2 regions of the Brevibacillus sp. HB1.2 genome follow, and region 1 is predicted to be linked to the other one. Evidence: riboswitches for the same ligand, from Rfam matches in the RefSeq annotation. Region 1 holds a riboswitch; the other holds the start of a gene.
The links. Region 1 has a riboswitch for cobalamin ahead of HPY28_RS11110 (ABC transporter substrate-binding protein). Riboswitches for the same ligand answer to the same signal wherever they lie in the genome.
Positions count from the first base shown of each region.

Region 2: another riboswitch for cobalamin. It lies ahead of nrdI (class Ib ribonucleoside-diphosphate reductase assembly flavoprotein NrdI); the one in region 1 lies ahead of HPY28_RS11110 (ABC transporter substrate-binding protein).

Region 1 covers NZ_JABMIU010000003.1:623,768-627,978, reverse strand. Annotated here, with positions in the region: gene HPY28_RS11115 (FecCD family ABC transporter permease) at 1-694, opposite strand, end outside; gene HPY28_RS11110 (ABC transporter substrate-binding protein) at 719-1,738, opposite strand; cobalamin riboswitch at 1,909-2,108, opposite strand; gene HPY28_RS11105 (M24 family metallopeptidase) at 2,121-3,215, opposite strand; gene HPY28_RS11100 (alpha/beta fold hydrolase) at 3,334-4,110, shown strand; gene HPY28_RS11095 (ABC transporter permease) at 4,168-4,211, opposite strand, start outside.
Region 2 covers NZ_JABMIU010000007.1:8,537-12,747, forward strand. Annotated here, with positions in the region: gene nrdE (class 1b ribonucleoside-diphosphate reductase subunit alpha) at 1-1,311, opposite strand, end outside; gene nrdI (class Ib ribonucleoside-diphosphate reductase assembly flavoprotein NrdI) at 1,298-1,657, opposite strand; cobalamin riboswitch at 1,821-2,020, opposite strand; gene HPY28_RS17210 (alpha/beta hydrolase) at 2,191-3,012, shown strand; gene HPY28_RS17215 (ACT domain-containing protein) at 3,044-3,556, opposite strand; gene HPY28_RS17220 (hypothetical protein) at 3,596-3,925, opposite strand; gene mnmA (tRNA 2-thiouridine(34) synthase MnmA) at 3,947-4,211, opposite strand, start outside.

The DNA of each region.
Region 1 (4,211 bases):
CATTCAACGAGCGGTATTGGGCCATTAAGACGATGAGACAGATGACGACAATCAATGTAGGAATAGTCAGGTACTCCCATTTCCCGCCAGCCAGACTTCCACTTAACCAAAACAGGACCGTCCCAATTCCATGCTCATTCGGCGCTGAAAAGACAAGGAGACTGGTAATGGCAGACAAGATCGCAGATATCGCAATTCCAGCCATGAGCAGACGTACCGTCGAGTTTTGTCCTCCGATACGGGATAGCGTAAAAATGAGAATGATTGACACAAGGGAGCCTGTAAAAGCGCCAAAGGATAGCGCATACTGCCCGTACATGCTGAATGCTCCGAATATAATGACCGAGGTAGCTCCAACGGAAGCACCTGAAGATACACCTAACACATACGGGTCAGCCAGGGAGTTGCGAACTAACGACTGGATCGCTACTCCCACGACAGACAGACCTGCGCCGACGATCGCCCCCAAGAGTACACGCGGAAAGCGAATATCCCAAATAATCGTTTGCTCCCCTTTGGACCAATCCACCTGAATCCATTGGGTCAACATCGGAATTTTTGATAAGGCGATTTTCCATACCGTTGTCGGCTTAATTTCCACTGAACCCAAGGTAACTGCGAACGTAATCGAGAGGAAGAGTCCGACCAGTAGAGTAATGATGATATAAGGTAACTTGAACTGTTGCAGTGCTATTCCCTCCCTTAAAAGGGGTGTACTCTATTTGAATTTATCCGGGTAGAGTCCTTCCGCCAAAATTTTTAGCGCAATCGGTGCTCGAACGCCTTCAGAAGCCGCGGACAATGGCAATACCATTAGTCGTTGATTTTTAATCGCCGGGATATCCGCCAGTTCTTTTTTGGTCAAAAGGAAATTGCGTTTTTGCTCAACGGTTCTATCACCGTAGTCTACGATAATAATCACGTCAGGATTGCGACTCACTACTTGTTCCCAACTGACCTCTGCCCAACCCTTTTGAATGTCATCAAAAATGTTCTTACCACCAGCAGTCTTGATTAAGGACGTCATGTAGTTGTTGGCTGCTGTGAATGGTTTATCTTCTCCGTTGTCGTACACGAATACTTTAAGCGGCTCGTCCACTTTGCCAATTTTACTAATCGTTTGATCCAATTCACTCTTCATTTTATTAATCAAATCATTGGCTTTGTCTTCCACACGAAAAATGCGTCCAATATTCGTAATGTCTGCAAACACATCGTCGATTGTCGGGCCAGGCATGCTAGAAGACGCTTGCAGATACGATTTGATGCCGACCTTTTCCAAATCCTGCATCGATCCTACACCCTTTTCGCCGAAGCCGCTTTTCCATCCGGCGTACACGAAGTCTGGGTTCGCTGCCAGCAGCACTTCTTTCGTAGGATACTTGTCAGACAGTACCGGAATCTTGTCGTAATCTGCTTTTAACTCTGGAAGGATTTTATCGTCTAGGTATGCAGTTCCGACCATTTTATCAGCCAGGCCCAATGCCAGCATGATTTCGGTAACGTGTTGGTTCAAAGTCACTGCACGCTCAGGTGCTGTTGGATAGATCATTTCGATGCCATTATTGGTTAGTGTTACAGGCTTGCTCTCTGCTGCTGGTGCAGCCGTTTGTTCGGTTTTGGCTGGAGCCTGTGTTGTCGTAGTGGAGCCGCATGCCGAAACCAAAAGCATAGCAGCTGTCATGATACCGAAAGCTAGTCCTTTCATTACTGCATGTGGTTTGTTTGTCTTCAACATCTGTAATCCCCTTCTCTGTATGTATATGATGAGTTGAACGAAATCCTCCACAAAAAAAGCACCCCCCATTTCAATCGGGAGGTGCATGACAAACGTAGATATAGCTATAAGCAGGCACAAAGGCGCCGTTTCATAGGCTGTTTCCACATCTGCCCCATCCTCGTGGGTCGATTGTATATGATCGCATGGCAGGTCTCCTGGCTTACGAATCAACACACCCAGCTACCTTCCCATTTTTTGTCTCGCAAAAAACAGTGGCTATTCGCTAGTTGCTCCTCGTTACAGTGGCGGGACCGCGCCGGTTTCTCACCGGACTTCCCTTTTAAGCTGACGGCATATGCCATCTAGCACCATTCGATACGTATTCAATTTTACGATTTATTCATTCATTGATAGTAGTCAGTTTTTTCGGGAACTGCGTGAGAATTTCAACGCCCGTTTCCGTAACCAATACATCGTCTTCAATCCGCACTCCGCCTACACCTGGCAGATAGATGCCTGGCTCGATCGTAAAGACCATCCCTGGACGAAGCACTTCTTGGTTCTGGCTGTGAACAGATGGATATTCATGTACATCCATCCCAAGTCCATGCCCAAGACGGTGCATGAAGTATTCTCCGTAGCCTTTTGCGGTGATGACATCGCGAGCGGTTTTATCCAAATGCGAAAAAGTCACACCCGGACGAATCTCAGCAATGGCCGCTTCGTTGGCAGCCAATACTGTCTCGTAAATTTCTTGAAGCTGAGCACTGATCTCGCCTACAGCAAAGGTACGGGTAATATCGGATACATATCCGTTGGCTGCTACCCCGATATCAAACAAAAGCAAGTCGCCTTCTTGCACCTGGCGCGTTCCTGGTTTCCCGTGTGGCAGTGCCGACTTCTCCCCTGCTAATACCATGGACGTAAAGGACGGACCTTCGGCACCCAAGCGCTTCATCTGGAATTCCAGCTCAGCTACGATTTCTGTCTCGGTCATGCCTGTCTTGACTTTTTTCAGGGTCTCCCGCAAGGACTCCTCGACCAACTGAACAGCGTGCTTCAAACGCTCCACTTCATCCGCCGATTTGATCAAACGCATTTCACGCAGTGGCTCTTCCACATCTACATAGCTCGACGCCAGAACAACTTGTCCAAGTGCTTCATAGCGCTCGACAGTCATATGACTTTTTTCAATACCGAGCTTCGTCAAGTTCGCTGGCAACACTTGCTTGAGGATTTCATAGGGGTTTTGGATATCCGTATGTGTATGGATATCTTGAACGAACGAAGCCTCTGCGGCTGCCTCACGATCAAGAGCAGGTACAATCAAAGAAGGTTTTCCCTCAGCAGGAATAACGAGACCCATAAAACGTTCATGCGGGTCTGTAAAAAATCCGGTCAAATAGTAAACGTGCTTAGGAGAGGTAATCAACACCGCGTTCAGCTCTTGCTCTGTCAAAAACGTGTGGAGCTTCGAAATGCGCTCTTGAAACAACTTCTTCACCCTGCTTTCACCAATTATTCTATTGCGAGAATACCACTTCCCCATCAAAAAAAGAAGAGTTCAAATGAAAAATCTACTTCATATCGGACAACCTAAGGGTGGGGTGAAAATGAAAATGGAACAAATACTCGTCCATCAGGATGGCAAGCAGTTTGCTTTTCACATATCGGGAAAAGGCCAGCCGTTATTGTGTATCCATGCGCCATGCATCGGCTCTATCAATTTTGTTTATCAGCAAACACTCGCAGATACATATCAGATCATTGTCCCTGATTTGCCCGGACATGGCGACAGTTCACCGATGGAGAAGCCCTTTTCCATTGGGGAGCTGGCAGAACAGCTCCATAAGCTTGTCCGGTCACTCGGCATTGAACGTCCCTTTATTTTGGGGTACTCCCAAGGTGTTTCCATCGCCCTTGAATATTGTCTTCGCTATTCGGATGCTGTAAAAGGCGCCATACTCGTGAGCGGCTTTTCCGAAGTGAATGACCTGTATTTACATGGACGATTTTGGATGGCACAGGCAATGTCGATGCTTCACGGAGTCCCTCTTCTTGCCCGTTCGATTGCTTCCTCACATGTCGCTGACCCAGAAATGCGTGAAAAATGGACGGTACAGGCCTCCAAAACAGATCCCACTAGCCTGAAATACCTTTACGCTGCCGGACATCGTTATCATTGTACGGAGCGTCTGGGCAACATTCAGCTTCCGATTTTACTTGCTTATGGCAAACAAGATCAACGGATGCACCATTATGCACAGATGCTTACTATGAAATTGCCAAAAGCAAAACTCGAGATGATCCCTAACGTGAAGCATCAAGTCATCACGAAAGCTGCTCCTGCTTTCAATCAGTTGTGCCGCACCTTCATGGAAGAAACATAAAAAAAGAAAAGACAGAAGGACGGGTACCTCCAGCCCTTCTGTCTTTTTGCGTTTTGACTAGCTCTTCATACGCGGGTCGAGTGCATCGCGCAAGCCGTCCC
Region 2 (4,211 bases), on a different contig from region 1:
CGTCATGTCACTCACGGCTGTAATGGCTTCGATTCCTTCGTGGACGGATTCACGGATCATTTTGCGTTCCATCACGTTGACGATATTGAGCGATGCCAAATTGCAGCTAATATCGCGACGGATGATATCCATCTCGCCGTAATTGGTGATCGTCGAAGTCTCCTGCAACTGGAAGATTTCCGTGCACAGGTTGGACATTTTCACCGAACCGAGATCTTTCAGTGCATGGTTGTTGTTCGCATTCGTTTTGTTCATGATGTACGGATAGCCCGATTCCATTTGAATCATCGCGATTTTGGTCAACATCTCGCGTGCGCTCATCACGGTCTTTTTCTTGATGCGATCGTTTGCCAAGAGCTCCTCGTACATGTCATCGAGGTCCATATCATCCAGATGAACACCGTATTCTTTGTACACGGAGTACGGAGCAAACACAGTCAATGGCTTATTTTCTTCAGCCAGCTTGTAGAACACGTTTGGTACGATCAGGCCGATGGACAACGTTTTGATGCGTGCTTTTTCATCCGCATTGATCTTTTTGCAATCGAGAAACTCGTTGATATCCCAACCGAAGATGTTGTAGTACGCTGCACCCGAGCCTTTGCGTTGCCCCATTTGATCTGCGTAGGAAAACGCATCTTCCAACAGCTTGAGAACGGGCATAACACCTTTTGCTGCGCCCTCGACGCCTTTGATCGGCTCTCCTCGTCCGCGGAGCTTGGACAAGTTCACGGCCACACCGCCGCCAATTTTGGATAGCTGCATACAAGTTCCCAAAATAAAGTTGATGGAGTTCAGTGAATCATCCATTTCGAGCAAGAAGCAGGAGACCATTTCTCCACGGCGGCTTTTGCCTGCATTCAGGAAGGTTGGTGTCGCTGGTTGCAAGCGTTGATCCATCATGGATACTGTCAAACGCTTAGCGAGCTCAAAGTCACCTTGTCCAAGGGACAGTGCCACAACGGCCACCCGGTCTGGATACTGCTCTAAGTACATCGATTTATCGTTCGTTTTCAACGCGTAATCTTTATAAAATTTGGAGATAGCCATGTACGAAGCAAATTGAAAATCAGCGTCATAGGCCAAACGGTAAACTTCATCGACCTGCTCAACAGTGTATGTTTCATAGACGTTTTCATAGAAGTCATTCTCGATCAAATAGTCCATGCGCTCTTTGACACTGCCAAAAGTCATCGTATTGGACTGCACTTCTTCCATGAAGACCGCAACCGCTTCCCGATCCTTTTCCAGTTGATAAAATCCGTCATTGCCACGCTGCATCAGTTCGTTGTTCAATTCAATATGCCGCAATTGCTGCCACCCCACTCGTAAATTGTTCCACGTCACGGCCGGTACCGGACAGTTCAAATTTAGAAATCACCGGAACGCCATATTGGCTCGCGATCGTATCCGCGCTTTTGGCAAAGCTGGTTCCCCAGTTGCGGTTACCGCTGGCGGATACTCCCCGCAGATGGACATGATTTCGCTTCAGGAACGTCGCCACCTTCTCCGGCACTTGTCCGAATCCCGTCGTGTATGTTATCAAAATGAATGGCTCGTCTAGCACCATATCTTGATCAATTTCCACATGTGGCAAATTAATTTTGTTGACGAATCTTCGGACGTTTCCTGTTTTTGAATCATAAGCGATTAGCATGTCCCTCATCCTATCCCCTGCTATTTTTACTCTGTATGTATGTTATTTAGCCAAAGTAAAAGCGCATCCGACGTTTACATGCCGAATGCGCGTGATGACTTCCATCTAGCAATTCGCCAATACGAATTGCGCGCTCGAACACTTCCCTATCTCCCGTAGGTTAAACAGTGCAAGCGGTTAGGCAGGTCTCCTGGCTTTAGGATCATCGCTCCATTTTCACCTTCCCAATCCCTCAAGATCAGTGGCATTCTTTCGCAAATGGAACTCTCTCATTACAGTGGCGGGACCGCGTCGGATTCTCACCGACTTCCCTATTAAGTCTACCAAATCTGGCTGGTAAACACCTCACCGCATCAATATGTAGTTGGTAAAACTTACTTTACCTCAATATATCGTAGGAGTCAAGCTCAGTGTGCGCTCTTTTCGAAAACTAACTATTCTCCTTTTTCGGCTATTGCCAATCTCTGGTTCTCGTTCATATAATAGATTTTGTGTGCGTTGGTTAGCGTTGGAAAGATTGGAGAGTAGCCCTCATGAAAAGCACCGACTATCAACCTGTCGTCATTCCTCGTTCTTACAGTAAAATCATGACTTATCAAGAGCGTGACTATCACATTTTTGTAAGTATACCTGCCGATCCCCCTCCGGAATCAGGCTTTCCCGTCATATATTTGCTAGATGGCAACTCTGTTTTTGCAACCATGACCGAAGCGATACGAATACAATCACGTGGCCCTGAACGAACTGGCGTGTATCCTGCTATCGTCGTCGGGATTGGGTATCCAACGGACGGTCCGTACCATCCTGCCCGTTTCTTTGATTACACGTATGAAGTTCCCGTCACAGAGCTTCCTGGCAACCCACAAGGAGCCGACTGGCCTCAGATGGGGGGAGCAGAGCAGTTCCTCACCTTTTTAGAGGAGGAGCTCAAGCCGAGTATCGAAAACGACTTCCCCATCGATCGGACGCAACAAGCGATTTTTGGACATTCGTTAGGTGGCTTGTTTGTCTTGCATGTACTTTTGTCGAGACCACACGCTTTTCAGCGTTATATAGCTGGCAGTCCTTCGATCCATTGGAATGAGAGCGTACTGCTTGCGAAGGAGAGTCAATTACCGAGCCTGCTGACAGATGACCTCGACGTCCATGCACTCCTCACCATCGGGGAGTTGGAAAACGATGGGCGATTCTTAGTCAAAGAAAAATCTCTGGCGATGATCGAACGATTGTCGTCCATGGGCAAAGGTCAAATCAAGGCTTCCTTTAAAGAATTTGCTGACGAAAATCATTCGTCCGTCTTGCCAGTCTTAATTAGCCAAGGACTCAAATTCGCTACGAAAAAAACTGCCCGCTAAAAATGGGCAGTTTTTGTTTATCATGACTCGCTTACTGTAGAGATAACACTTTGGTGATTTGGGGCAGCTCTTCGATGGCAGATACAATCGTCGGTGTAATCTCTTCATCGGTCACAGAGATAAGCAGGGCATTCTTCCCTTTTTGCTCACGTGATACATTCAACTTGGAAACATTGATTTGATGTTCGGCCAGTTTTCGTGAGACATCATAAATCACGCCTGGATAATCGATATGGCGAACCAACAATCCATGGGCACCTGGAGGTATGCGACACGCACAGTAATTGATTTCACTGATGTACACTTCTCTCCAATCTTGCGCCAAGGTGTACTTGTTCGCTCCTACCCGCAACACCGCCAAATGATTCGCATATTCACCGGAGCTATGTTGGACAGGAACCTTCGTCCCTAGTCCTTCCACTAACTGCGTTGCGATTTCCTCTTTATTTTCATGAGCAAGAATACTTAATTGTGCACCCGCTAACTCTGGCTCGAGTCTTTGAATCAGTTCAGCTAGTTCACGCAGTCCAGCATATTGGGTCATGTGTTGCCTTCACTCTCCCAGTCAGGTTTATCCTTGTTTTCACGGCAGAATCCAAGCTTCCGGCTCTTTCTTGATAGAGGATTCGTTATCAGCACGATACCAAGCCGTCAACGTTTGTCCATCTTTCGTATAGTAGATTCGGTAGATGGTATTGCCTTTTCCGCTATTGGTAAAAGGACTTTCCTCCTTCGGAACCGCTGTCACTCCACCCGCAACTACAGCCCCGCCGTTCTCCTTGATGACGTTTTGGATCGTCGCCATATGCTCTTTACCCATGGAGGCCATCCCAAAATAAGAGATGATCGCCAAGAGAACCGCTCCCGCCAAAAACGAAACGATAATCACTTTTGATTTTTTCGTAGCATCCACCGAGTGCTTCCCCCGTCTATCTTAGTTCTCTTTATCAACTAAGCGTACCTTGTCAATCGTACCGCCACCCAAGCACACTTCCCCATCGTAGAAGACGACAGCCTGACCAGGTGTTACTGCTTTTTGCGGCTGGTCAAAAATGACCTCCACGTTTCCGTCCTCTAGCAGGTGAATAGTTACTCCCTGATCTGGCTGGCGATAACGGAATTTCGCTGTACAAGTAAATGTTTCGGAAGGCTTTTTATCACTCGTCCAGCTAACGTTGGTTGCCAAGAGGCTCTTCGAG